3 regions of the Pseudarthrobacter humi genome follow, and region 2 is predicted to be linked to each of the others. Evidence: riboswitches for the same ligand, from Rfam matches in the RefSeq annotation. Region 2 holds a riboswitch; each other region holds the start of a gene.
What was found. Region 2 has a riboswitch for S-adenosylmethionine ahead of NFC73_RS02920 (aminotransferase class V-fold PLP-dependent enzyme). Riboswitches for the same ligand answer to the same signal wherever they lie in the genome.

Region 1 (10,266 bases), on a different contig from region 2:
CACACACACCTGGTCTTCGCCGGCGACCGCACAGCGGAGTTCGAGGCGCGGATGGCCGGGGAGTCGTATTCGGCCGGCGGCATCGCCGTCACCATGAACGCCACCCGGCGGGCTTCCGATTTCGACCTCACCCGGCTGGCGATGGCGCGGGTTTCCGAGGCCGTGTCGCAGGGCACTACCTACCTCGAAACCAAGACGGGGTACGGGCTGGACGTTGAACACGAGGCCCGAAGCGCCCGGATCGCCTCCACGGTCGCTGACGAAGTCACCTACCTGGGCGCCCACCTGGTCCCCGCTGGCGCCGACGCGGAGGCCTATACCGATCTCGTCTGCGGGCCCATGCTTGACGCCGTCCGGCCGTACGTCCGGTGGGCGGACGTGTTCTGCGAGGAAGGCGCCTTCACTGCGGAGCAGTCCCGCCGTGTGCTGGAGGCGTGCCGCGCCGCAGGGCTGGGCATCCGGGTCCACGGCAACCAGCTCGGCGAAGGTCCCGGCGTGCAGCTGGCGGTGGAACTCGGGGCAGCCAGCGTGGACCACGTGAACTACCTATCGGCCCGTGACGTGGCGGCGCTCGCGGAAAGCTGGTCCGGCTGGAACGCTGACAGCGGCACGGGGGTCCGGGGCACTGTGGCAACCTGCCTCCCCGCGTGCGATCTTTCCACCCGGCAGCCGCTGGCCCCCGGGCGTGAACTCCTGGATGCCGGAGTGCAGGTGGCGCTGGCCTCCAACTGCAATCCGGGTACCTCCTACACCAGTTCCATGGCGTTCAACGTGGCTACCGCCGTGCTGCAGATGCGCCTGAGCGTCCACGAAGCGGTGCGGGCCGCAACCTATGGCGGAGCGCTGGCGCTGCACCGGGAGGTAGGGCACGACGCCGACGGCGTACGGGCGGTGGGTTCGCTCGCCGTCGGTCACCGGGCCGACCTACACATGCTCAACGCCCCCTCGGCAACGCATCTCGCGTACCGCCCGGGCATGCCGCTCACGTACGCCGTGTGGCGGGCCGGTGTGCGGGCACGCTAAGTAGGGCCACACTTTGTGATTGCGATGTGATCATTTGTGCCTGTTATGATCAGATAACGTCATATTTGGTGACTGATTGCTCGCTGAGAGGCCCCCATGACCCGCACTGACCGCCTGACGGCCATCCTGGACATCCTCGCCAAGACCGGCCAGGTGGAGGTGGAGGAGATTGTCTCGCAGCTGGCGGTCTCCCCGGCCACGGCACGGCGGGACCTGGACAGCCTGGCCAAAAGGCGGCTGCTGACCCGCACCCGGGGCGGGGCCACCACCGGCGCCCTGGCCTACGACCTCCCCGGGCGGTACAACCGTGATGACCACGCCGACGCCAAGGAGCAGATCGCCCAGGCCGCCTCGGCTCTGATTTTTCCCGGCGCTGTGATCGGTCTCTGCGGCGGCACCACCAGCACGGCCCTGGCTCAGATCCTTGCCACCCGCGAGGACCTCAACGCTCCCGGCCACCAGTCCACCCTGACCGTGGTCACCAACGCCATCAACATCGCTGCGCAGTTGGCGGTCCGCCCCAACATCAAAGTCATGGTGACCGGCGGCATCCTGAACCCCCGCTCGTACGAACTCGTGGGCCCATACACGGACATCATCATGCAGAAGGTGGTCATGGACATCGCCTTCATCGGCGTGAACGGCATCGACCCCGAGGTCGGCCCCACCAACACGGGGGAGGGCGAAGCCTCCGTGAATGCCCTGCTGGCCAGCCGGGCCCGGATCTCTTACGTGCTGGCCGACTCCTCCAAGGTGGGCGTCAGAGCCTTCGCCACCATGGACGGGTACGCGTTCACCCGCCTGATCACTGACTCCGGGATCTCCGCCGAGGACAAGGCCGCATTCGAAGCCAATGGCACCGAAGTGATCGTGGCCCCACACTAGGCGAGCAGCAACACCCCCTAGAAGATCACCGGCGGCGCATTCAGGACGGTCTCGTCGACCCGGCGGTCCACCCATTGGCTGAACGGAATGTCGAGTTCGTACTTGCCGAGGTCGGTGCGCAGGAGGGTCCGCACCGCGGCATTGTCCGGGTTGTTGAGCGATTCGAAATACTCCACCGACCAGTGAAACCAGCGCATGCAGAACAGACGCATGGTGAGCCCATGGGTCACCAGCAGGGTGTTGGGGGCGTAGTCCGGTTTGGACCAGTGCCGGTACAGTGTCTCCATAAAGGAGGAGATCCGGTCGTAGACGTCGGAGCCGGATTCGCCTTCCCTGAACCGGTAGAAGAAATGGCCGTAGGCATTGCGGAGTTCCTTCTGGTCCTCGATGTCGCCGGTGATCTGGAAGTTGGCCCAGTCCTGCTCACGGAGGCGCGGCTCTTCGATCACCCGCTCCGTGAGATTGCCGAGGTTGAGTGCCTCCAGGGTCTGGTAAGCCCGCAGGTACGGGGAGACGTAGACGCAAACCTGCCGGCCGTCCAGCTCGCGGCGGATCCGTTCGCCGGCCGCCGTGGCCTGCGCCAGGCCCAGGGGAGTCAACGGAATCCGGTAGTCCGGGACCCTGTTGTAGATGGACGTATCGACATTGGCCGCGGACTGGCCGTGCCGGATCATGAAGATTTTCCCTGGCGCGCTCATAGGCCCCAAGCATAGGTGCTGCTGCCGCAAGGACGCTCTCCCACTTTTGGTGCGTTTTTGGCGGACGCTCTCTCACTTTGGTCAGCCCCGGCGAGCTGGCCACCCCTCCAATCAGCGAAGAACCAGAAACTACAGGCAAGATGGAACCATGTTGGTTCCCTCCCGCCGTCGGCTGCGGATTGAAGTCTGGATTGTCCTGGGTCTGTCCCTGGGGCAGTCCGCCGTCTACTCGGTGGTGCAGCTGCTGGACAAGATGACCCGGGCCCCGCTGGCCGAAGGCACGTCCACGCTGAACCGGTCACAGAGCCCCCGCGAATACTTCGACCTCACCTACCAACTGCTGGACATCATTTTCGCCCTCGTACCAGTGCTGCTGGTTATCTACTTCCTCACGGACCAGCGGCAATCCGGTTCCGGCTTGAGCGCCCAGGGAGGGTCCGCCTTCCGGAAGCTGGGGTTCAACTTCGCCCGGCCGGGCCGTGACCTGCTGCAGGGCTTTGGCCTCGCGGCGGTGATTGGAATCCCTTCGCTGGGCCTCTACGCCGCGGGACGTGCCCTGGGGATCACCACCGCCATCATCCCCAGCGCACTCGACTCGTACTGGTGGACGGTTCCCGTCCTGGTCCTGTCCGCACTGCGGCACGCCGTCGTGGAGGAAGTCATCGTGGTGGGCTACCTCCTGGACCGTTTCGGCAAGTTCGGCTGGAGCATGCCCCTGGCCATCTTCACCAGCTCGATGCTCCGCGGCAGCTACCACCTTTACCAAGGCTTCGGGCCGTTCATCGGCAATGCAGTGATGGGTGTGGTCTTTGCCTGGCTCTACACAAAAACCAAGCGGATTATGCCGCTGGTCATCGCGCATGCGCTGCTGGACATTGTTGCCTTCGTTGGCTTCAGCCTCTTTGGCCGGGCTGTGGGCCTGGGGTAAGACGGCCGTGGTTCCCGTGCCATACAGGTGAACTGAAACGGGTCCTGCTTAAAAGGATTCGGCCGCCATCGGTGGGTGGCATCATTGGCACCCGCTGATGGCGGCCGAAGCTATTGAACGTGCAATCAGATGGTGACTGCTCCCGTAGCGGTTTCGAAGGTTACGGACAGGATGCCCGGAGTTCCGTGCGGAGCCACCCAGTCAACGGCCACATCCTCCAGCGGCTTCTCGACGGGTTCGCCCAGCCACTCCGTCACACGTTCGGCGGAACCGGCTATGGTCAGGCAGCTCATCTTGACGTTGCTCTCATAGGCGTTGGACGGGTGCAGGGCGGGATCGCCCTCCCACTTGAGCATGTACGGGACCTGGGGGTCCGCGATCAGGCCCAGGATGCCGATCTGCTTCCAGACCAGCTCGCGGCCATCCGGGAACTTGCGGTTGCCGTTGACGGCGGCACGGCCCAGGCGCTCTTCGAACGGAGCGAGGTCGTCCACTTCGACGCACCAGCCCATCCAGCCGCCGCCGGCTTCGGATCGCGCTCGGACAGCCTGCCCGAAGGGCGCCTTGTCCGATGCCGGGTGGTTCAGGACCTCCACGACTTCCAGGTATTTATGGCCGGCGAGGGGAATAATCATGTTCCGGGTTCCAAACCGGGGGTGCACGCCACCCTTCACGGCTTCAACGCCGAGGGCGGACGAAATTCGTTCGGTGGTGGCAACGAGGCCATCTTGTTCACAGGCGTAAGAGACGTGATCCATGCGCATGCCATCATCTTGGCACTTTGTGATCCGGCTCTCAGCTAAGGGTAGCCTTACCGGATTTCCGTTGCGTCACGAGTGGACATTTCCGGGCGGCCAAGGGCGCGGCGGACCTTGGCATGGACGCGGCCAGCCGGCCGCAGAAGGGCTCCAGCGAAGTCATAACCAGTCACACGCTTAGCAATAGACCGGTGCTGTTCGTACACTCGAAGCAGGTCATGAGTGCCAGCGACAGCCCCGGCTTGCTGGCCGGCAACCCTCTTTTGTGGTGGGGTGCCCCGGGTGAGGACCTGGCCTGCCGGTCAATTGACGGTGGGCAAGCGCATAGAAAAGGTCCGTCCATGACGATTACGATTTCCCGTACTGCAGCACCCGGAAACGGGGTGGTCCGGTACGCCAGCATCGGCGGACTCGAGCTCGAAGCTGGTGGTTACCTCCCGGAAGTCACCCTCGGCTATGAAACGTGGGGAACCCTCAACGCGGACGGCTCCAACGCCGTCCTGATTGAGCATGCCCTGACCGGAAGCACGCACGTGACCCGCGGCGACAGTGACGAGCCCGGCTGGTGGGAACAGCTGGCCGGACCCGGTGCGCCGGTGGACACGGACAGGTTCTTTGTGGTCTCCATCAACATCGTGGGCGGCTGCTACGGCTCCACCGGGCCGTCCTCGGTTGCCCCGGACGGCAAACCGTGGGGGTCCCGATTCCCTTTGGTCACGCTGCGGGACACCACGGCGGCGGAGGCCAGGCTGGCTGACCAGTTGGGCATCCCGAGCTGGTACGCCGTGCTGGGCGGTTCCATGGGCGGCGCGCGGGCTCTGGAATGGGCGGTCACCTACCCGGAACGGGTTCAGCGGTGCGCCGTTATCTCCATCGGTGCCGCCAGCACCGCCGAACAGATCGCGTTCGCCCAGGCGCAGACGCTCGCCATCCGCCAGGACAGCAATTTCAACGACGGCGACTACTACGGCGGTCCGCTGCCGGAGGACGGCCTGGCCCTGGCACGGCGCATCGCCCACATCACCTACCGCTCCGCCGAGGAGTTCCATGGCCGCTTCGGACGTTCAGCCCAGCACCCGGAATCGCCGTTCCAGGCGGCAGCGCTGGGGGAGCGGGGCCGCTACCAGGTGGAAAGCTACCTGGACCACCAGGGCAGGAAGCTGGTGCGGCGCTTTGATGCCAACAGCTACATCGCCATCACCGACGCCCTGATGAGCCACGACGTCTGCCGCGGGCGGGGCTCGCTGAACGAGGCCTTGGGCCGGGCCACCGCCAGGTTCTTCGTGGCTGCGGTGGACAGCGACCGGCTGTACTTCCCGTCCCAGTCCCGTGAACTGGCTAACGCGCTCCCGGGCGACGTGGACGTGCACGTTATTGAGGCCCCGATCGGCCACGACGGCTTCCTGACCGAGATCGGCCAGCTTGGCGTCCAGCTCCGAGACACGTTCCTCATCTAAGCGCCAGGGGCAACTCGAGCCCCTGGACATCAGCGCGAGAGGACACTTGAGCCCCCGGAATCGGGGCCTCAAGTGTCCTCTCGCGCTGACTAAGCGATCAGCCGTTCATGATGTCGGAGCGGCGCTTCATGTAGTCCTCCATGGCCAGCTCGCCGTTGCTGTACTGCTGGTCGAGTTCGGCCAGCTTCCGGGCACGGTATCCCTGCGGGCCCGACGGCGGCAGGGGAATAGCGGGGGCGGCAGGCTGCTGCGGCGCCTCCGCGCGCTGCTCCGGCACCGGCTGGCCGTTGGGTTGCGGCTGACCGTAGGGCGGGAACTGCTGATCCGCAGAAGGAATCGGCTGCATGGGCGGCAACGGCTGGCTCGGCGGCAGGGGCTGCGGGCTCATGATCTGCCGGAAGCCGCCGCTCATGTAATCCTGCTGTGTGTAGCCGTCACGGGGCTGTTTGTTCTGCGGCCCCGGATACTGATCGCTGCCCGGGTACTGCCCGCCGCCTGGAAACTGCTCGGGGTAGCGCCCGGAAAAGCTCTGCTCCTGGTTCCGTTTGTTCACGGATTTCCGGTACATCCGCATGGCCATCGGTACCACGAACGACAGAATGATGATCCAGAAAAACAAGCTGTTCACGGTGTAGCGCCTCTCATATGTGTCCCTCCAGCTTATCCCCGGAGCCCACACGTACTGCGGGGACTCCCAGGAAGGCTCCATACCGGTCCACTGCATCCTGCACGGCGTCCTCCGCAGCCGGTCCCGCGGCAGCGAAAAGCCTGATATCCAGCTCACAACGGCCGGCGAACATGGTGTGCCGCCAGGAGCCGGCCATCCGCCCGTCCAGCAGGACCACATGAATCGGCGCCCCGGCAACCGGGAAAGCCGGAGCGGTACCACCCAGATAGTGCCGCGTTGCCGAATAGCCCATCACGTATTCGTCGTAGCACTGGATCAGGTCGATCCGCGGTCCGGCTGCCTGTCCGGGCGCCTGCCCGGCGCCGCCGTCCGCAGCAGCGTCGAAATAATGCGCGACGCCGTCAATCACCAACGTTGCCAGCGTTTCGGGGGCTGCCGCCAGGGACTGTTGAACGCCGAGCCGCACGTCGGCCATGGTGAGCCCGGACCAATCGGCGCAGTCCTTGACCGTGGCCGGGCCGCGGCTGGTGAAGTAGCGCCGGACGAGTTCGCTGAGCGCTTCGGTCCGGGCGGGCGGCATGGCCGGGCCGGGAGGCACACGCTCGTCAAAAAGCGCGTAGGTCTGCTTCAGGGCACCGCCAGCACTGCGCACCGGTGACCCGCTGGCCAGGATCCCGCTGACCTCGGCGTGCATGATCAGGTAGGCCAGCCCGACCCCGGTGGCCGCGAACCCTTCGTCCTGCAGCCGCGCGGCCAGCTGTTCCCGGGTCAGGTGCTGCCCGCCCCGGACGGCTTCGGCCAGGACCTGCCCGCTCCGTTCAGCGGCGGCTGCATCAATCCCGCTCTGCCGGTACATGCCCGCGTTGCCCTGGTGAAGCCGCGGCGCCGACAAGGCCGTCAGCCAGCGAAGATCCTCGCGGTGCACAAAATGCCAGGTGGGCCGCAGGATATGGGTGCGCAGGATGCGCCCGTCGGACACCGCCTCCTCCACCACCGCGGCAGTGGCCACCGCAGCCTCGGCAGCAACACGATGAGACGGGTCCCGGACGGCAGCTCCAAGCCTGGCCCGTTGCGCCAGGCTCCAGCGGGCGTAGGGAAACTCCTGCGCCTGGACCGCCAGCAGGTGCCGGACGGCGTCCTCCGGGGAGCCCAGGCCGGGCCCGCGCAGCCGTTGGGCGTGAAGCCGCCGACGCACCACCTCATCCGGCTCCATGCCTGTCCGGGGGAGCTGTCCCTGGCTCATGCAGTCCGCCGCTCACGCCGCTAGCGCCGGGCGTCGGTGGTGCCCAGCGGCCCCTCGCCGGAACCTAACGGAACGCCCGGGCCGAACACGGGTCCCGGCGTCGGGCGTTTTGCGGTGATTCCGTCGCCGGAGGAGCGGTGGCGCAGCCGCCGCACCACCCACGGGACAAAGTACTCGCGGGCCCACACGAGGTCCTCGGAGCGGGCTGCCCGCCACGTGCGGGCGGGCAGGGGCTTGGGCCGGAGCGGCTCAAGCGTGTGGTCCACGTTCAGCGAATCCAGCACCATGGCAGCGATGGTGTGGTGTCCCAGCGGCGAAAAATGCAGGCGGTCCTCGTCCCACATCTGCGGATCGTTCAGCTGCTTGAGCGACCACATGTCGGCGATGATGGCGTCATGGCGGGCGGCCACTGTGCGGAGGTTCTCGTTGTAGATGGCCACCTTGCTGCGGATCCTTCCCAGGACCGAGGAACCGGTATCCGGGCCGTTGAACAGCACCACCGTGGCGCCGCCCATGGCCAGGATCTGGACCACTGAATCAAGTTTTTCGGCGAGGGCGTCGGGGTCGCCGCCGGGCCTGATGAGATCGTTGCCGCCGGCGGAAAGGGTTATCAGGTCCGGCTTCAGCGCCAGGCATGGAGCGAGCTGCTGGTCCACGATCTGCTGCAGCAGCCGGCCGCGGACGGCCAGGTTGGCATAGGCGAAGTCGGCCTGGCCCCGGCCCAGTTCCTCGGCCACCCGGTCCGCCCAGCCGCGGAAGCCGCCTGGGCTTGTGGGGTCGGGGTCGCCGATACCCTCGGTGAACGAATCTCCCATCGCTACATAGCGGGTCCAGGGGTGGGCTTCCGGGGCCCTGGGCGGGCTCTGCATGGCTTTTGCTTCATTCACGGTCCTATCCTGCCTCCTTGCTCACAAGCTACGCCACCGTAGGTAGTTACCGCCGGGTAACTGTAAGAATGGAAACCATGACTGACGCCCAAGTATTTCCCGCCCCCGTTGTTCTGTGGTCCCGGCCGGAGGACCAGCGCGCCGGAAAGCCGCTGCTGGTGCTGCTGCACGGCTACGGCGCCAACGAACAGGACCTGCTGAGCCTGGCGGATATGCTTCCCGAAGATTTTGTGGTCGCCTCACTCCGGGCGCCCCTGCCCACGGGCCCTGGGTTTATGTGGTTCCCCTTGACGGACTCCATCGAATACACCCTGGACGCGGTCAAGGCCGCAGCCGCATACGTGCAGGACTGGATTGATACCGTCAAGGCCAACCACCCGACGGTCACGCTGCTCGGATTCTCCATGGGAATGGCGATGGCCACCACGTTGCTCCGGCAGCGCCCCGCTGACTACGCCGCCGTCGTCGGGCTTTCCGGTTTTGTGGTCAACGCGGACGGGGACCCCACGTTCAAGGATGGCGAACTGGACGGTACGGTGCCGCTCTTCTGGGGCCGGGACCAGCAGGACCCTGTGATCACGCCCGACAAGATCGAGTACACCATGGGCTGGGTGCGCGGGCACGTCAAGCTCACCAAAGTGCTCTACACGGGCATGTGGCACGGCATCAACCAGCAGGAAATCGGGCACGTCTCCGAGTTCCTGACGCACGAGGTGCTGAACAAATAGCGTACGACGGCGGCCGGCGGCACAGTGCGCCGGCCGCTTACGCTGCCTTCACCGGCTGAGCTGAGCCAGGCCTGTTAGATCAGGCCTCCGGTGCCACAACCTGCACGGTCTGCCCGTTGACCGTGACAGTGTCGCCGTTGTGCAGCTGGCGTCCGCGGCGGTCGTCGATCTCGCCGTTAACCTTGACGAGTCCGTTCTTGATCAGCTCGGCGGCTTCCACGCCGTCCTCCACCAGGCTGGCGAGCTTCAGGAGCTGGCCAAGGCGGATCATGCTGTCGCGGATGGGGATCTCTTGAATGTCCTGGTTGCTCATACAAGCAATAATGCCTGACGTAAGGTGAATCCAATGACCCACACCCCACGGCTGTCGCGGTTCGCGGGGCTCCCGCTGGCCGTCGGCGCGGGACTGGCCATTCCGGTCCAGGGCCGGATCAACGGCGCACTTGGGGCCCGGCTCAATGACGGGATCGCCGCGGCGGTGGTGAGCTTCAGCACTGGTCTGGTCCTGATGATCCTGATTTCCCTGGCCCTTCCGCGCGGGCGCGCCGGCCTGGCCAGGATCATCCCCGCCGTCCGCAGCCGCGCCTTCCCGCCCGTGTATGTCCTGGCCGGCGGGATCGGGGCACTCTTTGTCTTTGCCCAGACCTTCACCGTTGGCCTCCTGGGCGTGGCCCTGTTCACCGTGGCCACCGTGACCGGCCAGACCGTGAGCGGCCTGCTGGTGGACCGGCTGGGGATCGGCCCCGCGGGCAAGAAGCCGGTGACCGGCATCCGGATCACAGGCTGCGTCCTCACCATCGCCGCCGTGGCATGGGCGGTCTCGCCCCGGTTCGAGGCTCCTGCAGCGGCCTCAGCTGGAGCTTCCGGAGCGGCCGCCGGGCCGGAGACGCTGCTGCTGCCGCTCCTGCTTCCAGTCCTCGCCGGATTCCTGATGAGCTTCCAGCAGGCCATGAACGGAACAGCCACCGTCCACTACGGCACGCCCATCGCGGCAACGCTGGTCAACTTCGTGGCCGGCACCGTGGTGCTGT
Region 2 (10,266 bases):
TCGGCCTGGCCCATGTGGACCCAGACCGGATCCTGCGGTCCTTCCCGGACCTGGAGCCGGGTACGGATGCCTGCGAGCGTGGCTGCAAGCACAACACCGCGGCCGTCAACTGCGGGGTGGACGCCTGGGTGTCCGCCGGCCAGGCGGGCCCCACCGGCCCGGCCCGGCTCGCGTCCCTGCGGCGGCTGCTGGGCACGGATCCCCGCCTGGTGGGCCAGGAAACCAAGGAACTGGGCAGCATCGGCTAGACGGAACGCCGATGTCCCCAACACCGCGGCCCTGAGACGGTAGTTTGGAACCATGATCCAACCCGCTTCGAGCTACAACGATGACTTGCGCCTTGCCCATGTGCTGGCAGATTCCGTGGATGACCAGACCATGAGCCGCTTCAAGGCACTGGACCTCCGCATCGAGACCAAGCCGGACCTGACGCCGGTAACGGACGCGGACAAGTCCGCGGAGGAAGCCATCCGTGGCCAACTGTCCCGCTCGCGTCCGCGCGACGCCGTGCTGGGCGAGGAGTTCGGCAGTTCGGGCCATGGCTCCCGCCGCTGGATCATTGATCCCATCGACGGCACCAAGAACTTTGTCCGCGGCGTCCCGGTGTGGGCCACCCTGATCGCCCTCGTGGACGAAGGCGAACCCGTGGTGGGAGTGGTCAGTGCGCCCGCCCTGGGCAAGCGCTGGTGGGCCGCCAAGGGTTCCGGCGCGTACATGGGCAAGTCCCTTGCCGCCGCAACGCGGCTCCGCGTCTCGGACGTCTCCAAACTTTCGGATGCTTCCCTGTCCTACTCCAGCCTGGGCGGCTGGAAGGAACGCGGCAACCTGGATGAATTCCTGGGCCTGACCGAGGACGTGTGGCGCACGCGCGCCTACGGCGATTTCTGGTCCTACTGCATGGTGGCCGAAGGTTCCGTGGACATCGCCTGCGAGCCCGAACTGAACTTGTACGATATGGCTGCCCTGGTGCCCATCGTGGTGGAAGCCGGCGGGCGGTTCACCTCTTTGGAGGGACAGGACGGGCCGTTCGGCGGCAACGCCCTGGCCACGAACTCCATCCTGCACTCAGAAGTGCTCAAGCGTCTGAACCCGAATCTGGACGACCTCCTCTAGGCGCTTTCTTCGAATTATCGACGGCGGACGCCTCCTCAAGGGGGCGTCCGCCGTCGTATCTTCGACAAATGAGCCGCTCCTCCACCGCGCGTAACAAAGTCCTTAACATTGGGCCGGGCTTCCTTTCTGCAGCGGCAGATGTTCTACGCTTCTTAACAGGTCACGAGTGCCAGCGCTAAACCCCGGTTTGCTGGCCGGCAACCCTCCATTCGCGGTGGGGTGCCCCGGGTGACGACCAGGCCGGTCCGGAACGGACACGGCAAGCGCGGGTTCCCGTTACCGGGAGTCCTTTTAGAGTGAGGTCTCCGTGACAACTGCCACAGTCTCCCCCAACACTGTTTCTCCCGACAACGCCGCCCCCGCCAAGGCCGCTGCGCTGTTCAACGATGCCGCCGTCATTGCCGGCCGCCCCCTCTCTGCCGTCACCGGCGCGGAAATCCAGGCACCGCTGATCCAGGGCGGCCACATCCGGTACGCAAACCTGGACTACGGCGCATCCGCTCCCGCCCTCTCGGTGGTGTCGGCCTACCTCAACGAGATCCTGCCGTTCTACGCCAGCGTCCATCGCGGCGCCGGCTACGCATCGCAGATCAGCACCTCCGTCTATGAGAACGCCCGGGACATCGTGCGTGACTTTGTGGGCGGACGCCCGGACGACTCCGTCATCTTCACCCGGAACACCACCGACTCGCTGAACCTGCTGGCGGGTTGCCTGCCGGCGACAGACGGGCGGCCCAATGGCGATGTCCTGTACCTGGACATCGAACACCACGCCAACCTCCTGCCGTGGCAGGGAGTCCCGCACCGCAGCGTCGTCGCCGCGGACACCATCGTGGGGACCCTCGAGGTCCTCCGCGCCGAACTTGAGCAGCGCAACGTCAGCCTCCTCGCGGTCACGGGCGCCTCCAACGTCACCGGCGAGATCCTCCCGATCAGGGCCCTGGCCGCCCTCGCCCATGAGTACGGGGCGCGGATCGTGGTTGACGCCGCGCAGCTGGCGCCGCACCGGCGCATCAATATCAGCACCGACGACGTCGACTACCTCGCCTTCTCCGGGCACAAGCTCTACGCGCCCTTCGGCTCTGGCGTCCTCGTCGGCCGCACCGACTGGCTCGACGCCGGAACTCCCCACCTGGCCGGCGGCGGGGCCGTCCGCGAGGCCCGGCTCGACGGCGTCAGCTGGGCCACCGGCCCGGCCCGGCACGAGGGCGGCTCCCCCAACGTCCTCGGCGCGGCCACACTGGCCCGCGCCACCCAGGTCATCGCGTCCCTGGACCACGACCGCTGGCACGCCCACGAGGCAGCCATCAGGTCATTCCTGGTCGAAGGGCTCGGGAAGATCGACGGCGTGACCGTGCACCAGATCTTCTCCGACACGGACGCCGAAACGGGCACCATCGGCGTGGTGAACTTCTCCGTGGCAGGGTACGACGCCGGGCTCGTGGCCGCGTACCTGTCGGCCGAGCATGGCGTTGGCCTCAGGGACGGCCGCTTCTGCGCGCATCCGCTGCTCAAGCGCCTTGGCCTTCCCTCCGGTTCCCTGCGGGCCAGCTTCGGCGTGGGCTCCCGACTGGAGGATGTCCAGCGGCTCCTTGCCGGCCTGGAGCAACTCCGCCGGACCGGCCTGGGCTGGGACTATGTGGTGGACGCGGGCCGCTGGGTTCCGGCCAACGACTCCCGCACGTACCCTCACTGGGCTCCCAACACGCCTGGCACCGCCGGCGCGGCTCCGTGCCTTGACGACTGACTGACGCTTTCCTCCCCTGGTTCCTGACCTGGCTGCCGCCTGACTGCCGTCTGACCCATTGGCTGCGGCCCATGCGGTAAATTCGAGGGATACCGATGGGCACAGTTGAAGGAGGCCGCACGTGGCACGGGGTGGCCCCAGGCTTGAGCACGGACGCCGCCTGGAACTCGGACAGAGTTTCCAGGACGGCGGCGAACACTACCAGCGCGTACGCCCTGGCTACCCTGCCGACTCAGCGGAGTGGCTGATCCCTGCCGGGGCCACGGACGCCGTGGACGTGGGCGCCGGAACCGGCAAGTTCACCGCGCTTCTACTGGAACGCAGCCTGGCCGTTTCCGCCGTGGATCCGTCGCCGGACATGCTCGAACAGCTGCGGGCCCTCTACGCGGCGGCGGACGCGACGCAGGGGACTGCAGAGGCCACCGGCCTCGCCGACTCCTCGTTCGACGTCGTAAGCGTGGCGCAGGCCTGGCACTGGTGCGATCCGCTGCCGGCGAGCACCGAACTGGCGCGGATCCTGCGGCCCGGCGGAACGCTGGGGCTGATCTGGAACCAGCTGGACACGTCCGTTCCGTGGGTGCACCGGCTGTCCCGCATAATGCACGCGGGCGACGTCTACAAGCCCGGGTTCCGTCCGGTGGTGGGGCCGGAGTTTGAAGGCCTCGAGAGCCATGTGACCCGTTGGGAAGACAGCCTCAGCACGGCGGACATCATGGAACTGACGAAGTCCCGCAGCTACTACCTGCGCGCCGGTGAAGCCACGCGCGGCAAGGTCCTCGCCAACCTCGACTGGTACCTGCACGAACACCTGGGACACACCGCCGACGAGGAGATCAGCCTGCCGTACCTGACGTTGACGTGGCGGGCCACGAAGGCATGACGGGCCCTAACCACCGGGTAGGCTTGGAAACGTGAAGACCAGCGCGCCCTCCTCCTCGATCGAGGACTACGTCAAGGTCATCTACGGCTTCACGGAGTGGCAGGACAAACCCATCACGTCTTCCCAGCTCGCGCAGCGCCTGGGGGTGGCCAATTCCTCGGTCTCGGAGATGGTCCGCAAGCTTAAGGACCAGGGCCTGGTGGACCACAAGCCGTACAGCGCCATCACCCTTACAGACTCCGGGGTCCGGCTGGCATTGTCCATGGTGCGCCGGCACCGGCTCATTGAGACCTACCTGGTGCAGGAGCTCGGTTACAGCTGGGATGAAGTCCACGACGAAGCCGAACTGCTGGAGCACGCGGTGTCGGACACGTTTATTGAGCGCATGTCGGCAAAGCTGGGCAACCCGCAACGCGACCCGCACGGCGACCCGATCCCCTCCGCGGACGGCACGGTGCTGCTGCCAGAAGCTCATCTGCTCGGCGAACTCGATCCCGGACACACCGGCCGGATCACCCGCATCAGCGACGAGAACCCTGATCTTCTGCGGTATCTTTCGGCCGAGGAAATTGACCTCGACGACGAGGTGGAGGTTGTGGGCCGTAAACCGTTTGGCGGAGCGCTGGTGGTGCGGATCAGCAACGCCGGCAGGAAGCGGGACTACGATCTCGCGGAGGAAGTCACCGCAGCGCTCTGGGTCCACAGTGACCATCCCCACACCGGCTGCACCCTCAGCGGCCGCTGAATGACGAACGCCCACGTGCCGCACTGGCGGGCCTGGCTGGCCGTGGCGGCAGGCGGCCTGGCCGGAACGGAACTCCGGTACGGGCTGGGACTCGCGTTTCCGGAAACCGTGGGGGCAATGCCCTGGACCACCCTGGGAATCAACGTCACCGGAAGTTTTGTGCTGGCTGCCCTCACCACGGTGTGGATGGCGCGGCCGCAGACGGCATTCTGGCTCCGCGCCGGCCTGGCGCCCGGATTCCTGGGCTCGTTCACCACGTTCTCAGCAGTCGTTTTCTCGAGTGACCAGCTGTCCAGGGCCGGCGAACATCCAGTGTGGATGGCCTACCTGGGGCTGTCCCTGCTGCTGGGACTGGGCGGTGCGGCCGGTGGCTGGCGGACCGGACGGCTGCTCACCGACCGGCTGCAGGGCGACCGGGCGGGGACAGCGCCGTGATGGGCGCGGTCCTGGTGGGAGTGTTCGGCATGGCGGGCGCCCTGCTGCGCTTCGCCGTCGACAGCTGGTTCGCCCACCGCGAGGGGCTCCGAACAGCCCTCAGCCCGAGCGGTAGGCCGCGGCACTGGCCGTGGGCCACGCTCACCGTCAACGTCACCGGGTGCCTGATCATCGGACTCTCCGTCGGCATGACCGGACGGCTCGGCCTTGCCCCCGAGTGGCAGACCGCTGTGGCCACGGGCCTGGCGGGCGGGCTCACCACGTTCAGCTCCTGGACCACCGCCACGGTGCGGCTCCTGAGCGAGTCGCGGTTCGGTGCCGCCGCCCTGAACATCGGCGCCAACCTGGCCGCCGGATTTGCCGCGGCGGCTGTGGGCATCGCACTGGCGTCGTAAGGGACTCAAATTGGTTTGTCCCGGTCCCGTATCGTTGACTCTGATGATTAGCAGACGCGACGCGGCAATTGCCCTAGATGTACCGATGGAAATGGCCCAGCGCCATGGCATCCCGAAACGACTGACCGAGGCGGAGCTGGGCGAAATCCTGGACAACCCACCGGCATGGCTGATCCAGTCGCGGGCCAACCGGACCGGCAAGCGCCCGGTCTGGGTGCACCTGGAATGCGCCGTCTGCGGCTACGAGGAAGCGGCCCGGCCCAAAAAATGGTGGCCGGAATTCACGTATGTGGTGTGCGGGCACCATGCCCCGGACGAGGTGCCGCCGCTGAGGCCGGGCCTCATCAGGAGCGAGTTCGACGGCGTCGGGACCCGTTTTGTGGGCATCGCGGACGTTGCAGTTCCGGACTGATTCGGGGCATTACATTCGGGGCTGAAGAGGCGTATTTTACGAAGTGGGACGCAGCCCGTCCCCCGTTGTAAGGAGCACACCATGCCGGACAAGTCACCACACCAGCAGCTGCACAAGAAGCCGGTCAAAACCATCAAGGAAAAACGCGCGGAGAAGAAGGCCAAGAGCCCGACTGAAGGCCCGCAGGACCCGGTAGCGCACCTGAAGAAGCGCCGGTAACGGTTTACCCGTTCCCGGCCATCTCTTCGGGCACTGCCACAATGTCCACTTCCTGGCCGTCCCTCAGCACTCTAATCGGCAGCGGCTGGCCGATCGCATCGGCGAACAGCAGCTTCTGCAGGCTCTCGGCATTGCTGACGGGGCGGCTTCCGGCTGTCAGGATGACGTCACCCGCACGCAGGCCCCCGCGGTCTGCAGGCGAACCGGCCAGGACCTCCACCACGCGAAGCCCGTCCCGTTGTCCCGTCCTGATCACCGCGCTGGCATTGAGCCGGAAAGGTGTGCTGACCACGCCGAGATAAGCCCGCCTGACACGGCCGTCCTTCAGCAGCGCTGAGATGATGCGCCGCGTGGTGGTGTTGATGGGCACGGCCAGGCCCAGCCCCGCTCCGGCCACAGCGGTGTTGATTCCCACGATGCGGCCGTGCGTATCGGCCAGTGCTCCGCCGGAACTGCCGGCATTGAGTGCTGCGTCGGTCTGGATGACGTCCTCGATCACGCGCCGGTTCCCACTGGACCACACCGGAATGGCGCGGCCCAGGCCGCTGACCACCCCCGCTGTGACTGATCCGGCCAAGCCCAGCGGATTTCCCACCGCGATGACCAGCTGGCCCACCCGCAACGTCTCGGCATCGCCGAACTGCGCTGGGGCCACTTTCGGTGCCCTGCCGTGGACCACTGCGAGGTCGGACAAAGGATCCGCCCCCACCAGTTCAATATCGGTCCGGCTGCCGTCAGCAAAGGCGGCATGGCCTTGATGAGTGCCGGCCACCACATGCGAATTGGTGAGCAGGTAGCCGTCTTCAGTAAAGAGCACGGCCGAGCCTGCGCCCATGCGGAACCGGCCGTTACGGCGGTTGCCAGTCATTTCAACGGCCGCAACATGCGGAGTGACCGTCTCAGCCACGCGCATGACTGTCTCCGAGTACGAGTCCAGCGGACCGTCGTCGGCCGCTGCAGCGTTGGGTTCCCGCGCCTGTTCCATGGCACACCTCCTGGCCTGCGTTGCGGCCTCCGGCTTCCAGACCTGCTGCTGCGCCGGAGCTTACTGGGGACAACCACGCGGTGGCGCCCGGTAGTCCCGGAACGGCTACGCCGTGGGTGAACAGCGCACCCAACACGGCGCTTAAATGACAGAAGACCCGGACGCGGGGTCCGGGCCTTCTGGCAATGTCTTGCGACATTCAAAATGTGGAGATGGGGGGAATTGAACCCCCGTCCGATGTTGTGTTAACAGGGCTTCTCCGGGCGCAGTTTGCGTCGGACTTTCTCGGCCCCAGCCCTCCTGCAAACAGGTGGCTGATCCGGGCCCAGTCATCTAAGAGTCCCGTTTGCCCCGATGACGGAGGCAAGCAGCAGTGGCTATCTAAATGACGCCAGGATCCGGGGCAATAGCAACCTCGGGCTGACGGACTGTCTTACTGCTTAGGCAGCGAGAGCGAAGTCAGTGCGGTTTGATTTGGCACTTATTGGTTTGCAGACAGCGTTTACGAGATAATTCTGCATCCTCGGCCCGCTTCACCTGTCGCGACTAACATCGTCGAAACCGATCATCCCCGTATTTTGTTTTCAAACCAGCCGGGCCGTGCACGCACAAATCCCTGCTGGACTATCTAGCATAACGCATGCCCGGCGAAAAACATTCCTACCGGCGGTTGCGTTCCCGGACCTCGCGAAGGGCTTCGCGGTTGTCCTGCTGCTCACGCAGGGTCTGGCGCTTGTCGTACTCCCGCTTACCGCGTGCGACACCGATCTCCACCTTGGCCCGGCCGTCGAGGAAGTACAGCTGCAGCGGCACAACCGTGAAGCCGGATTCCCGGATCTTCACGGAGATCTTGTTGAGCTCCTCACGGTGCAGCAAAAGCTTCCGACGGCGGCGTGCGGAGTGGTTGGTCCAGCTCCCCTGGTTGTACTCGGGGATATGGATGCCCTCCATCCACAGCTCGTCATTGTAGAACGTGCAGAAACCGTCAACCATGGAGGCGTGGCCTTCACGCAGGGACTTGACCTCGGTCCCCATCAGGGCGATGCCGGCCTCGTAGGTATCCAGCACGTGGTAGTCATGCCGGGCCTTGCGGTTGGTGGCCACAACTTTACGGCCACTTTCTTTGGGCACGGTGGAACTCCTCAGTTCGTGGATCCTGGTTGGCTCCGGCCGTTCCGGCGCGGAGTCATACCAGTGTACGGCAGGCGCGGACCCGCGTTACAGGAGGCGCATCGGGTCAACTGCCGCCCCGTTGAGCCAGGTTTCAAAGTGCGCATGGCATCCGGTGGAGTTGCCGGTGTTACCCGAGTAGGCGATGAGCTGCCCCTGGGAAACCTGCTGGCCATTAGAGACCACGACGCTGCTGTTGTGGTAGACGATAGTGGTCAGGGAGTTACCCTGCACCACACCGTGCGACAGCTTCACCCGCCAGCCACCGCCATCGGCGGAACTCCAGCCTGAGGAGAACACCTCGCCGGCCGCCGCGGCATAGACGGGGGTGCCGCAGGCGGCGCCGAAGTCAATGCCGGTGTGGAGGTAACCGCCGGTGCCGTAGAAATCGATGGTTCCCGGCGGTGTTGAGCGCCAGCCGAAGCCCGAGGTGATCGGAACGTCACCGGAGAACGGGTGCCGCAGGCCAAAGGCGGACGGCGATCCGGTCACCGGGGCGTACGGCTGCGCGGCCTGGCCCTGTGCCCGTGCAGCCGCAGCGGCCGCCTCCGCGAGCCGGCGCTGTTCGGCCTCCCAAGCCTCGCGGAGCCTGCGGTCACGTTCGGCGATTTCGTTGGCAACGGAGTTCTGGCTCGCTGCAACCGCCGCCATCTGGGACTGGATGCCTGGTTTCGCTGCCTGGAGTTCGGCATCAAGGCGCACGGTGTCGGCGATCAGCTGGTCAACCTGGGCCTTCTTGGCAGCCGCCTCATCACGGGCAGCCTTCTCGCGCTCCAGCGCGGCGTCTGCCTTGGCCTTAAGGTCCCTGATCTCCGCCTCAACGGCTTCGAGCCGGGCCTGGGAGTTCACATTGGTGGCGCTTTGCTGGGACAGCTTGTCCATGGCGGCGTTCTGGCTGCGCATGGCCTGGTCCGCGAGGTCCATGGTGTCGGTCAGGCTGCCGCCGTTGTTTGCCCCGAAGAAGAGGGTCAGGTTCGACGGCACGCCTCCGGACTTGTAGGCCTGGGTGGCGATCTGGCCGATCAGCTTCTTGGTGTCCGCGATCTTCTGTTTGTCAGCCTCAAGCTGCTGGGTGATTTTGGCTTTGTTCTGCTGAGCAAGGTCTACGCGCGCCGTCAGGGCTTCGACTTCCTTGACCGCACTGGCCACGCGCCCCTGGGCCTCCAGGAGTGCCTGCTGGGCGCCGGGCAGCTGGCCCTGATAGATCACCAGGTCGCCGGCGGCCTTCGCGATGCGTGAGTCCACGAATTCCAGGGACTGCTGAACCCGGGCCGCCTCAGCTTCGAGGGCGGCACGCTTGTCATCGAGCTCATCGGCGTGCGCCACCGGGGCTGACGCACCCATGCTGGCGGCGAGGAGCAGGGCCAGGACGCCGCTGATCAGGCCGGCGCGGCGGCCCGCAGGTCGCCGGCGTTCGGCCCGGTGCCGGGGCGCAGGTCGGTGCAATTCGTTCATCAGGATTCCTTGTTCGGTTTGCACAGCCTAGACCTTCAAATATCTGCGTAAGGTCAAGAGCGACGAAATTCCTGCCAAAGATCCGCCAAGGATCAGCAAGGCCGGCGCAAGAATGAGCGTCTGGCCCGGCGAGATAAACGCCGTGTCCGGATACTGCTTGGACAGGTACTCGCCCAGGAAGAAGTGCGCCACCGCCCACAGCGTGCCGGATGCCAGGGCGGCGCCGATCACCGCCGCAATCACGCCTTCAAGGATGAACGGCAGCTGGATGACAAGCTTGGACGCGCCCACCAGGCGCATGATCCCGGTCTCGCGGCGGCGGCTGAAGGCCGAGAGCCGGATGGTGGTGGCGATCAGGAGGATGGCGCAGACAATCATCACGCCGGCGATGCTGACAGCAACCAGGGAGGCGGCATTCATGGCCGAGAAGAGCCGCTCAAGCAGCTGGCGCTGGTCAATGACCGTTTCGACGCCCGGCTGCGAGGAGAACGTCTCGCTGATGATCTGATATTTTTCCGGATCCTTCATGTTGATGCGGAACGATGAAGGGAGCTGGTCCGGCGTAACGGAATCCACGATCGGAGAATTCGAGAACTGGTCCTTGAAGTGCTTGTAGGCCTCTTCCTTGGACTCGAACTGGAAATCGTTGACGTATTGGGCCACGGCGGGTGATTCGAGCAGGGTCTGCAGGTTGTCCTGCTGCTCCGGCG
Region 3 (10,266 bases), on a different contig from region 2:
CAGCACGCGCACTTCCACGCCCCGCTCGGCGGCCTCCTCCAGGGCGGTCAGCAGGTCATCGGTGATGTGGTCCGTGCTCATGATGTAGAACTCGGCGTTGACGAACGTCTTGGCTCTGCGGACGGCCTGGGTCATGGCCAGGATCGAGTCCGGGTAGCCGGGAAGAAGGTCCACGGAATTGCCGTCCACCATGGGAAGGGAGCCGAGCCGCCGGTTCAGTTCCCCGGCGGACGTCACCCATTCGGGCCCTTCATATTCGCTGACGACGTCGGCGAGCGCCGAGATGCCGGACCGCACCCGGGTATTGATGACCTCCTGCTGCTGGCGGCGGCGGCTGGAGAGCTTGAAGTTTCCGAACAGCAGGAACAGGACCAGGCCCAGGAACGGTATGAAGAAGATGCCCAGCAGCCAGGCCATGGCCGTGGTGGGACGCCTGTTGCCGGGGATAATACCGATGGCCAGCACCCGGATGACCAGGTCTGCAATGCTGAGCACCACCACCACCCACATCGGCGCGGTACCGACAAGCGAAACTGGCCACAGCACTGGAATACCCCCGGATTGCGCGCACCCGCGGACCGGTTCCGGCGGGGCAATGCCCACAGTTTAGCCGCGGCCGGCCCTACTAAGCTGGAGCCATGACTTCTCCTGCGCCCGTGGTGCTCGTTTTCCTTGACCCTGCATTCCCGGACGGCCGGCTGGCCGACGCTTCGCAGCCCCAGCTGATGGCCACGGACCAGGGCGCCACCCGAGGCGACGGCGTGTTCGAATCCATGCTTGCGGTGGGCGGCGCGGTGCGGAAGCTGCAGGCGCATCTGGACCGGCTCGGCGGGTCGGCGGATGCCCTGGACCTGGTGATTCCGGCGCAGGATGCGTGGCGGGCGGCGATCGCCACGGGCCTCGCGGCGCACCGCACGCAGCACCCCGCGCCGTCGCCCGCCGAGGACGAGCTGGTGGTGAAACTCGTGGTCACCCGCGGCCCGGAAGGCACAGGGTCCCCCACGTGCTGGGTTCAGGTCTCCCCGGTAGGCGCCCTCGGACGCCGCCAGCGGGAAACCGGCATCGACGTCATCCTCCTGGACCGCGGCTACGACAGCGACGCGGCCGAGCGGGCCCCGTGGCTGCTGCTCGGCGCCAAGACCCTGTCCTATGCCACGAACATGGCCGCCCTGCGGTACGCCCACAAACAGGGCGCCGACGACGTCATCTTCACCTCCTCCGACGGCCGGGTCCTGGAAGGCCCCACGTCCACTGTGCTGCTGGCACATCTGGAAACCTCCGACGACGGCGCCGGCGCCACCAGGACGGTGCGCCGCCTCATCACCCCGCAGCTGGACAGCGGGATCCTCCCCGGGACCTCCCAGGGGGCCCTGTTCGCGGCAGCCAAGGCAGCCGGCTGGGAGCTCGGCTACGGGCCGCTGGAACCGCGGGACCTGCTGGACGCCGACGCCGTGTGGCTGATTTCCAGCATCAGACTGCTCGCGCCGGTGAACCACATCGACGGCAAGGAAGTCGGGACGCCCGCGGTGCAGAAGCAGCTGACGGCCGAACTCAACGCATTGCTTGCCGGGATCCAGTAGTTTCCGGGGTTCAGCAGTTCCGGATCCCGTAGTTTTCCGAAGTTCAGCAGGGAGGCTTTAAGCCATGGCGGTTCGCAGCGCAGGGATCCTTCTGTACCGGAAGGGAGCAGGCGGGCTGGAAGTGTGGATAGCGCACATGGGCGGACCGTTCTGGGCCCGCAAACAAACCCAGTCCTGGTCGGTTCCCAAGGGCGAGTACCTTCCCGACGAGGAACCCCTGCTCGCCGCGCTGCGCGAGTTTGACGAGGAGATCGGCACGCCGCCGCCAGCTGTTGCCTACTTTGAGCTGGGCGCGTTCCGGCAACCGTCGGGAAAGATCATCACGGTGTTCGCCGCTGAGTCTGACTTCCAGCCCGAACGGATTGTGAGCAACACGTTCCCGCTGGAGTGGCCCAAAGGATCCGGCGTCATCCAGGAATTTCCCGAGGTGGACGACGCCCGGTGGGTGACCGAATCCGAGGCCCGCAGCAAGCTGGTCAAGGGCCAGCTTCCCCTCCTGGACGCCCTGCTGGAGCATGTTGGATTGTGACAATACCCTGTTGGTCCGTCCCGCAGGTCCGTATGGTTTGGTGCATGAACTCTCACACGCAGCCGACCAACAAATTGACGTTCGACGAATGCTGGGAATTACTTGCCGTGGACACACTGGGGCGCCTGGCCCTTGTAGTGGACGGCCATCCGGAGATCTTTCCGGTCAACTACGTCCTGGACCGCAGGAGCATCGTCTTCCGCAGCGCCGGCGGCACCAAACTGTGGGGCGCCAAGGCAGACCGTCCCGCGGCGCTGGAGATCGATGGATACGATCCCCGCACGGAGGTGGCCTGGAGTGTGGTTGCGCGCGGAGACACCGAAGTGATCGAGGCACAGGCCGACAAGGACGCCGTCGACGCGCTCCATCTGGAGCCCTGGCAGCCCGGACCCAAGGACTACTACATCCGGCTAACCCCGCTCGCACTGACCGGCCGCCGCTTCCAGGTTGCCAAACCGGACGTTTGGAACACGCGGTTGTCGGACCGCCGTCGTGCTTCCTTCGAGTAGCGCGGGAGAGCTTGTGGACAGCGAGGCCCCGGCTCCGCTCCTCCCGGGGGTCCGGATCCGGCTGCTGCGGCGGAGCGATGCGGCCGGCCTGAGCAAGGCCTACCTCCGGAACCGCCAGCACCTCGCTGCGTGGGAACCGGAGCGGGACGAAGCCTTTTTCACCCCCAGGCATCAGCTGGACATCATCCGGGCCAAGCTCGCCCAGCATTCCGTGGGCCAGGAAGTTCCGTGGGTGCTGGTGAACCGCGACGATCCGGCGTACATCGTCGGCGCCGTCACCCTTACCGGCATCGTCCGGGGGCCGTTCCTCAACGCCAACCTCGGGTACTGGGTTGATTCCGGCCTCAACCGGCGGGGCATCGGAGCTGCCGCCGTCCGCTTCGCCACGGATCATGCCCGGACAGAACTGGGCCTCCACCGGGTCCAGGCGGCAACGCTGCTCCACAATGAGCCCTCACGCAAGATCCTCACACGCGCCGGGTTTCGGGAAATCGGAGCGGCGCCGCAGTACCTGAAGATCGCCGGCCGCTGGCAGGACCACCTGCTCCACCAACTGCTCCTCCACGGCTGACCCGATCGCGGCCGAATCCAAGGTGCCCGCGCCACCTAACCCGCCCATCACGGTTCGCCTAAGCTGGCCTCAAGCACTCTTGAATCCGCAACCGAAAGGCAGACCATGAGCAACGACGCTCGCACCCCCGTCATCCTGGGCGGCGCACGGACCCCCTTCGGCAAGTTCCGCGGCAGCCTCTCCGGGCTCACCTCCAGCGAGCTGGGTGCCCACGCCATCCGGAACGCACTGGAACGGTCCGGGGTGGCGCCGGAACAGATCCAGGCCGTGATCGTGGGCCAGGTTATCCAGGCGGGCGCTGGCCAGGGACCCGCCCGGCAGGCCAGCCTCGCCGCCGGCATCGGCTGGGACGTGCCCACCGTGACCATCAACAAACTCTGCCTGTCCGGCCTGACGGCCGTGATCGATGCCGCCCGGATGATCCGGGCCGGCGAGGCTGATTTCATTGTGGCGGCGGGCCAGGAATCCATGACCAACGCCCCGCACCTGCTGCCCCGGCTTCGCGGCGGCGTGGCCATCGGCGATGCGCCGCTGCTGGATTCGCTGAACTTTGACGGCCTGCAGGATCCGGTCTCCGGTGAACTGATGGGCTCCGCCACGGACGCCGGGAACGCCCGCCTGGGCATCAGCCGCGAGGACCAGGACGCCGTCGCCGCCCTTTCGCACCAGCGGGCGGAGGCCGCCCGGGCGGCCGGCATCCTGGCTGAGGAGATCGCTCCGGTGGAGGTCCCGCAGCGCCGGGGACCCGCCGTCGTGATTGATGCCGACGAAGGCATCCGGGCCGGCACCACCATCGAGGCGCTGGCGGCACTGAAGCCCGTCTTCTCCAAGGATCCGACGGCCACCATCACCGCCGGTTCTGCCTCCCCGCTGTCGGACGGCGCCGCCGCAGTGGTAGTGGCCAGCAAGGCAGCTGCGGAAGCGGCCGGCCTCAGCTGGATCGCGGAAATCGGCAGCCACGGCCAGACCGCCGGACCGGACGGATCCCTGCATTCCCAGCCGTCCCGCGCCATTGAGCGAGCGCTGAAAGTCGAAGGGCTGACCATTGACGACGTGGACCTCATTGAGATCAACGAGGCCTTCGCCTCGGTGGTGCTGCAGTCCGCCACGGACCTGGGGATCGACGCCGACAGGATCAACGCCGACGGCGGCGCCATCGCTTTGGGCCACCCGGTGGGCGCCTCGGGGGCCCGCCTGGTCCTGCATCAGGCACTCGCGCTGAAACGGCGCGGCGGCGGGACGGGCGTGGTTGCGTTGTGCGGCGGCGGCGGCCAGGGCGACGCCCTGATCCTCAAAGCCTGACGCCAGGTTCAGGCTCCGGGTCCAAGGATCACCAGCGGCACCAGGCGTTCCGCGCACGAAACCCGGACCAGTTCCGCCGGCGCCTGGGCCGCCCGGTTGTTCACCCCTGTGTCGTCGCACCAGTCCAGGTTGTACGGGTAAGCGGTGACCCCGGCCTTCCCGGGAGCCGCGCCAGCCGGGAGGGTGAACACGAAAGTGAAGCCGCCGTCGTCGGACATGGGAGCGAGCTCTTCCAGCACCGCGGTACCGGTCGCATCCGTGACCGTCACCTGGACCTGCGCATCGGTGCCGTAGCGGGCATCGCAGGTGGTATCCGGGGCGCTGACGGTGACCCGGTCACCGGGTTTCGCGGCGGCAGGCGAGACGGAAAACTCCGGCGGCATGCAGGGCGGCGGCGCGAAAACGTTCCGGCAACCTGTCACCCCCGCCAGCACCGGCACAGCGCACAACGCCACAGCCAAAACGCGTGCCCAGGCGCCCGTCAGGGCATGCCCAAAAATGTTCCCCATGACCCGATTGTCCCGTCGGCGCCGGCGTTACGGAAGCACTGCGGGATCACGGAAAAACGCGATAATTACGGAACATGACGACGGCGGCGGTGCGGCCGGGCGGGCCGGATGTTACGTTTTTGGGGAGTAATGAGAACCGGCGCCAAGCCCTGACTGGCCGGTCGGCAACCCTCCCTTTCGCGGCGGGGTGCCTCAGGTGAATACTCGGCATATCGACCCATTCGAGCTGCAAGCGTGAAAGAAGGAGTCCCGTCGTGTCTGACGCACCCGCCCCTGAAGAAAAACTGTCCTACCGGCTCATTACAGGGCCGGATGACAGGTCTTTCTGTGAACGGATTTCCACTGCCCTGGCCGAAGGGTATGTCCTGCACGGCAGCCCGGCCGCGACGTCCAACGGAGGCGTTGTGATTGTTGCGCAGGCACTCATCCTCCCGTCGGCCATCGCCACCGCTGACGCCGCCGTCGCCTCCGCCGTGGATGACCTCGATTTCGACGGCGAGGGCCACGCATGAGCTACGCCGGAGACCTCACCCCGCAGCAGGCTTGGGCCAAACTCGAACGGGGCGCCATCCTGGTGGATGTCCGCACCGAAGGCGAATGGGCCCACATCGGCATCCCCGACACCAAGGCCACGGACAACGATCCCCTGTTCATCCCGTGGACGTTCCCCGGCGGCATCCCCAACCCGGATTTCATCACCGACCTGACGCAGCAGGCACCGGAGGACGACGGCACGGAGCTGGTCTTCCTCTGCCGCTCGGGCCAGCGCTCCATCGCCGCCGCCATCGCCGCGACGCAGGCCGGCTTCACCTCCTACAACGTCCTGGAGGGTTTCGAAGGCGAGCCGGACCGCTACGGCGAGCGCACCGTCAACGGCTGGAAGAACCGCGGCCTGCCCACAAACCTGGGAATAGCCAAATGACGTTCAACCCGGACGCCGCCGGCTGGAGCGCCGAGACGCAGGCGGTCCGCGGCGGCCTGGACCGCACCAACTTCCAGGAGACCACGGAGCCGGTCTTCCTGAACTCGGGCTTCGTCTACGAGTCCGCTGCCGCCGCCGAGCGCGCCTTCACCGGCGAGGACGAACGCTTCGTTTACTCCCGGTACGGCAACCCGTCCGTGGCCACCTTCCAGGAACGCCTCCGCCTGCTTGAGGGCACCGAAGCGTGCTTTGCGACGGCGTCGGGCATGTCAGCGGTGTTCACGGCCCTGGGTGCCCTGCTGGCGGCCGGGGACCGGGTGGTTGCCGCGCGATCGCTGTTCGGCTCCTGCTTTGTGATCCTGAACGAGATCCTGCCGCGCTGGGGCGTGGAAACCGTGTTTGTTGACGGCCCGGACCTCGAACAATGGCGGGTTGCCCTGTCGGAGCCCACCACCGCAGTGTTCTTCGAATCCCCGTCCAACCCGATGCAGGAAATCGTGGACATCGCAGCGGTCAGCGAGCTGGCGCACGCCGCCGGGGCCACTGTCGTCGTCGACAATGTCTTTGCCACTCCCCTCCTGCAGCGCTGCGGCCAGCTGGGCGCAGACGTGATTGTGTACTCCGGCACAAAGCACATCGACGGCCAGGGACGCGTCCTGGGCGGTGCCATCCTGGGCACCAAGGAATTCATCGACGGCCCGGTCAAGCAGCTCATGCGGCACACCGGACCGGCTCTCTCCTCGTTCAACGCCTGGGTGCTCACCAAGGGCCTGGAGACCATGGCGCTGCGTGTCAACCACTCGTCCACGTCCGCACTGCGGATTGCCGAATGGCTCGAACAGCAGCCGGCCGTCAGCTGGGTCAGGTACCCGCTGCTGAAATCACACCCGCAGTACGAGCTCGCCGCCAAGCAGATGAAGGCCGGCGGCACCGTCCTCACGCTGGAACTTGCGACGACGGGCGGCCGCTCGGGCAAGGACGCCGCCTTTGCGCTGCTGGACGCCCTGCGGATCATCGACATCTCCAACAACCTGGGCGACGCCAAGTCCCTCATCACCCATCCGGCCACCACCACGCACCGAGCCATGGGTCCCGAGGGCCGCGCAGCCATCGGGCTCAGCGACGGCGTGGTACGGCTGTCCGTGGGCCTGGAGGATGTGGACGACCTCATCGGCGACCTGGAGCAGGCCCTGAAGCAGATCTAGTTCGGGGTGGCCTGGTTCTGATTGGCGCGAAGGGACGTTAGGGCCCTGTTTCTTGCGTCTTTCGGGGCCAGCGTCATTCCCGGCAGAGTTCAGCCAGTACCGCTTGTCCGTTCCCCGGTACGTGCCTCGTCTTCGCCTTGGATCGCGAGCCGGACGGCCACGTCATCACCGTCGCTGATGCCCGCCGCGTCCCGGACAGCCTTCTTGACGGGCAACAGGTAGGAGCGGCTTTTGCTGTCCGGAAAGACCGAGGTCTGCCAGGTGCAGCCGGAGATTTCCGCGGTGACTCTGACCGAGCCGAAGCCCTTCCGGAACACCGCTGCCTCGTCCCGGAGGTCGTCCCCGACCTCCGGCGGGAGGGTCAGGAAGTGCCAGCCGGATTCGTCGGGATAGCGCCACAGTTCGGCCCGGAATGAGTACGACGACGTCACGGCCTGAGTATGGCATGACGCGTTGCCGGACGCATCCCCTGCCGGGCTGTATGAGAACGGCGGCTCGGGCTAATGCCGGCTCAGGTGCCTGGCTGGCGCAGTTCCCGGGAGGCCGTCTCCCGGACCGCGGCGGTCAGCTGGTTGAGCACCGGGGAGTCGATCTTCCAGCGCTGCCAGTACAAGGACACGTCAACAGGGCTCGCGGAGGCCAGCTCCACGAGGGCGCCGCTGCGGAGGTCCGCCAGGCACTGTTGCTCCGGGAGCAACCCCCATCCAAGTCCCAGCCGGATGGCCTGGGCGAACTCGGCCGACGACGGCACATAGTGCCGCGGCGCGGTCAGTTCCGCGCCGGTCATCGTGCGGAAGAACCCGTCCTGCAGGTCATCCTTGCGGTCAAAGTCCACCACCGGTGCCCGGCTCCCTGCAACAAGTTCCGGCCCGTCGGGCCACCAGTGCCGGAGGTAGCCGGGGCTTGCCACCGCCCGGTACCGCAGGGAACCCAGCGGTTCCACGCTGCAGCCCTGGACCGGTTCCGGCGTTGCGGTAACCGCGGCCATCACCGATCCTGTCCGCAGAAGCTGGGTGGAATGCTGTTCATCCTCCCTGCGGAGTTCGAAGCACGCGCCGAGATCCGGCGGAAGACCTGCCAGGGCAGGCATGAACCAGGTGGAGAGTGAGTCCGCGTTCACCACCAAGGGGATGGGCGCCGTCGGGCGGTCCCGGCTCCCGCCGAGCTCCTGCTGGGCGTCCCATTCGAGCTGCCGGACCTGCCGGGCGAACCGTAGGATGGCTTCCCCGGCGGTTGTGGGGCGGACGGGGTTGGTGCGCTGCAACAGGATCTGGCCGGCCGCGTCCTCCATCGCCTTGAGACGCTGGGAAATGGCCGACGGCGTGACGTACAGGCTGCGGGCCGCCGCCTCGAGCGTCCCCTCGTCCACGACGGCCGCGAAGGTACGGAGCTGCTCGAACTGGAACGTCTTCATTAGCTTTCCTTAATAGAGCTAAGAATCTTTAGCTGGAGTAATCCTACGTCCGCCCGTACGTTGGAGAATATGGATCTGACCGCATTTCTGGGCCCCGCTGCGCTGGGCTTCGGCACGGGGCTTGCCCTCATCGTGGCCATCGGCAGCCAGAACGCCTTTGTCCTCCGGCAGGGCATCCGCGGCGAGCATGTGGCCGCCGTCGTCCTGGTCTGCAGCGTCTCCGATGCCCTGCTCATCGCGGCGGGCATCGCCGGAGTGGGAGCGCTGCTTCGGTCGAGTCCTGTGATCGTCGACGTGGTCAGGTTTGCCGGCGCCGCCTTCCTCGTGGGCTACGGCGTTATGGCGGCGCGCCGGGCGGTTCGTCCTGGAGCACTAACGGCGTCGGGGCGGCAGCCCGCCGTCGGCCTCGGCGCCGCCCTCAGCACGGTACTGGCCCTGACGTGGCTCAACCCGCATGTCTACCTCGACACGGTGCTGCTCCTCGGATCGGTGGCCAACCAGCAGGCGCAGGATGTGCGCTGGTGGTTCGGGGGCGGAGCCATTGCCGCCAGCATCGCCTGGTTCAGTGCGCTGGGGTTCGGGGCCAGGGTCCTCCGGCCGTTCTTCGCGCGGCCCTCCTCGTGGCGCATCCTGGACGGACTCGTCGCTGCGGTCATGCTCACGTTGGGTGTGCGCCTGGCTGCCGGTGCGTGACGTCGTCGTTTCTTGGCGCGAACGGACACTTGGGCCCCTCACACAGCGAAGAACAGGGCAGTATCTGCCCGTTCGGGCAAAGCCTCAGGAAGAAGTCAGGACAGGCGCACGCGCAGCAGCTCCGGGACCTCGTCCGCCTCACGCAACCCGGAGGTGCCGCGCATCGTGACACGCACGGCGTGGGCAACCACGGCCCCCAGCCCGCCGTCGTCGGGCGCCGATTCTTCCATCACCGCGTCCCGCACCCTGCGCTGTTCGGTGGAGCCGGTGCCGCGGGCAATGATGTCCTCGATGCCCTGCCGGGCCAGGGAAAGCTCGTTCTGCTCGGCGAGGACCGGAGCCAGATAGTCCACCAAGGATCGCACCACGTCGACGGCCGGCGCCGGCCTGAACGTGCCAAAATCCAGCAACTCACCGTTCAGGCCGCTGCTGCTCGCCTGCCATGCCGCCATCCGCAGCAGCACCGTGGGCACCGGGGCCGGCTCCACGCCGTCGCGCCACTCACGGCTGGCCGATTCGACCAAGGCCCGCACCAGCACCGCGATCAGGGCAGCGTCCTCGGCGCGCAGGCAGACGTCGGCCACCCGGACCTCAACCGTGGGGTGGTTCCGGGACAGTCGGGCGTCAAAGTAGATCATGCCTTCATCCAGCAGGACGCCGCTGTCCAGCAGACGCGTGACCACCCTCCGATATGCGGAGTACGTGCTGAAAATAGCCGAAGGACCGGACATAGGCCAGCGGTTCCAGGCCTGGGTTCGGTAGCTCTCGAATCCTGTGGGCATCCCGTTCCAGAACGGCGAATTTGCGCTCAATGCCGTGAGCACTGCCAGCTTGTCCCGGATCCTGTCCAGCACGGCCACGCCCTCGTCCTTGGATTCGATGAACGTGTGGACGTGGAAGCCGCAGGTCAGCTGCTCCTGCGCGGTCAGGCCGAAACGTTCCAGCATCCGGGCATAGCGGGCGTCCGGAGTGGTGTGGCTCGCAAGGCCGAACGGAGAAGTGGCCAGCGCGGCGACCCTTGCACCGTTCTTG

Region 1: another riboswitch for S-adenosylmethionine. It lies ahead of metX (homoserine O-acetyltransferase MetX); the one in region 2 lies ahead of NFC73_RS02920 (aminotransferase class V-fold PLP-dependent enzyme).
Region 3: another riboswitch for S-adenosylmethionine. It lies ahead of NFC73_RS12940 (DUF1737 domain-containing protein); the one in region 2 lies ahead of NFC73_RS02920 (aminotransferase class V-fold PLP-dependent enzyme).

What each region holds. Positions count from the first base shown of each region.
Region 1 covers NZ_JANCLV010000002.1:165,677-175,942, reverse strand. The annotation lists gene hutI (imidazolonepropionase) at 1-1,023, shown strand, start outside; gene NFC73_RS03875 (DeoR/GlpR family DNA-binding transcription regulator) at 1,120-1,908, shown strand; gene NFC73_RS03870 (histidine phosphatase family protein) at 1,926-2,606, opposite strand; gene NFC73_RS03865 (CPBP family intramembrane glutamic endopeptidase) at 2,755-3,534, shown strand; gene NFC73_RS03860 (VOC family protein) at 3,660-4,298, opposite strand; SAM riboswitch class IV at 4,507-4,621, shown strand; gene metX (homoserine O-acetyltransferase MetX) at 4,634-5,749, shown strand; gene NFC73_RS03850 (hypothetical protein) at 5,847-6,377, opposite strand; gene NFC73_RS03845 (winged helix DNA-binding domain-containing protein) at 6,391-7,620, opposite strand; gene NFC73_RS03840 (SGNH/GDSL hydrolase family protein) at 7,641-8,489, opposite strand; gene NFC73_RS03835 (alpha/beta hydrolase) at 8,585-9,235, shown strand; gene NFC73_RS03830 (RNA-binding S4 domain-containing protein) at 9,315-9,548, opposite strand; gene NFC73_RS03825 (DMT family transporter) at 9,582-10,266, shown strand, end outside.
Region 2 covers NZ_JANCLV010000001.1:597,931-608,196, reverse strand. The annotation lists gene rsgA (ribosome small subunit-dependent GTPase A) at 1-248, shown strand, start outside; gene hisN (histidinol-phosphatase) at 301-1,113, shown strand; SAM riboswitch class IV at 1,272-1,385, shown strand; gene NFC73_RS02920 (aminotransferase class V-fold PLP-dependent enzyme) at 1,421-2,860, shown strand; gene NFC73_RS02915 (class I SAM-dependent methyltransferase) at 2,982-3,740, shown strand; gene NFC73_RS02910 (metal-dependent transcriptional regulator) at 3,772-4,485, shown strand; gene NFC73_RS02905 (fluoride efflux transporter FluC) at 4,486-4,920, shown strand; gene NFC73_RS02900 (fluoride efflux transporter FluC) at 4,920-5,315, shown strand; gene NFC73_RS02895 (hypothetical protein) at 5,359-5,727, shown strand; gene NFC73_RS02890 (hypothetical protein) at 5,809-5,946, shown strand; gene NFC73_RS02885 (S1C family serine protease) at 5,951-6,931, opposite strand; RNA gene ssrA (transfer-messenger RNA) at 7,136-7,504, opposite strand; gene smpB (SsrA-binding protein SmpB) at 7,592-8,062, opposite strand; gene NFC73_RS02870 (peptidoglycan DD-metalloendopeptidase family protein) at 8,150-9,556, opposite strand; gene ftsX (permease-like cell division protein FtsX) at 9,584-10,266, opposite strand, start outside.
Region 3 covers NZ_JANCLV010000008.1:61,811-72,076, reverse strand. The annotation lists gene cls (cardiolipin synthase) at 1-510, opposite strand, end outside; gene NFC73_RS12970 (aminodeoxychorismate lyase) at 639-1,580, shown strand; gene NFC73_RS12965 (NUDIX hydrolase) at 1,645-2,109, shown strand; gene NFC73_RS12960 (pyridoxamine 5'-phosphate oxidase family protein) at 2,154-2,618, shown strand; gene NFC73_RS12955 (GNAT family N-acetyltransferase) at 2,632-3,189, shown strand; gene NFC73_RS12950 (acetyl-CoA C-acetyltransferase) at 3,295-4,491, shown strand; gene NFC73_RS12945 (hypothetical protein) at 4,500-5,000, opposite strand; SAM riboswitch class IV at 5,126-5,241, shown strand; gene NFC73_RS12940 (DUF1737 domain-containing protein) at 5,255-5,512, shown strand; gene NFC73_RS12935 (rhodanese-like domain-containing protein) at 5,509-5,922, shown strand; gene NFC73_RS12930 (O-succinylhomoserine sulfhydrylase) at 5,919-7,127, shown strand; gene NFC73_RS12925 (DUF1905 domain-containing protein) at 7,217-7,558, opposite strand; gene NFC73_RS12920 (LysR family transcriptional regulator ArgP) at 7,639-8,541, opposite strand; gene NFC73_RS12915 (LysE/ArgO family amino acid transporter) at 8,611-9,234, shown strand; gene NFC73_RS12910 (glutamate--cysteine ligase 2) at 9,330-10,266, opposite strand, start outside.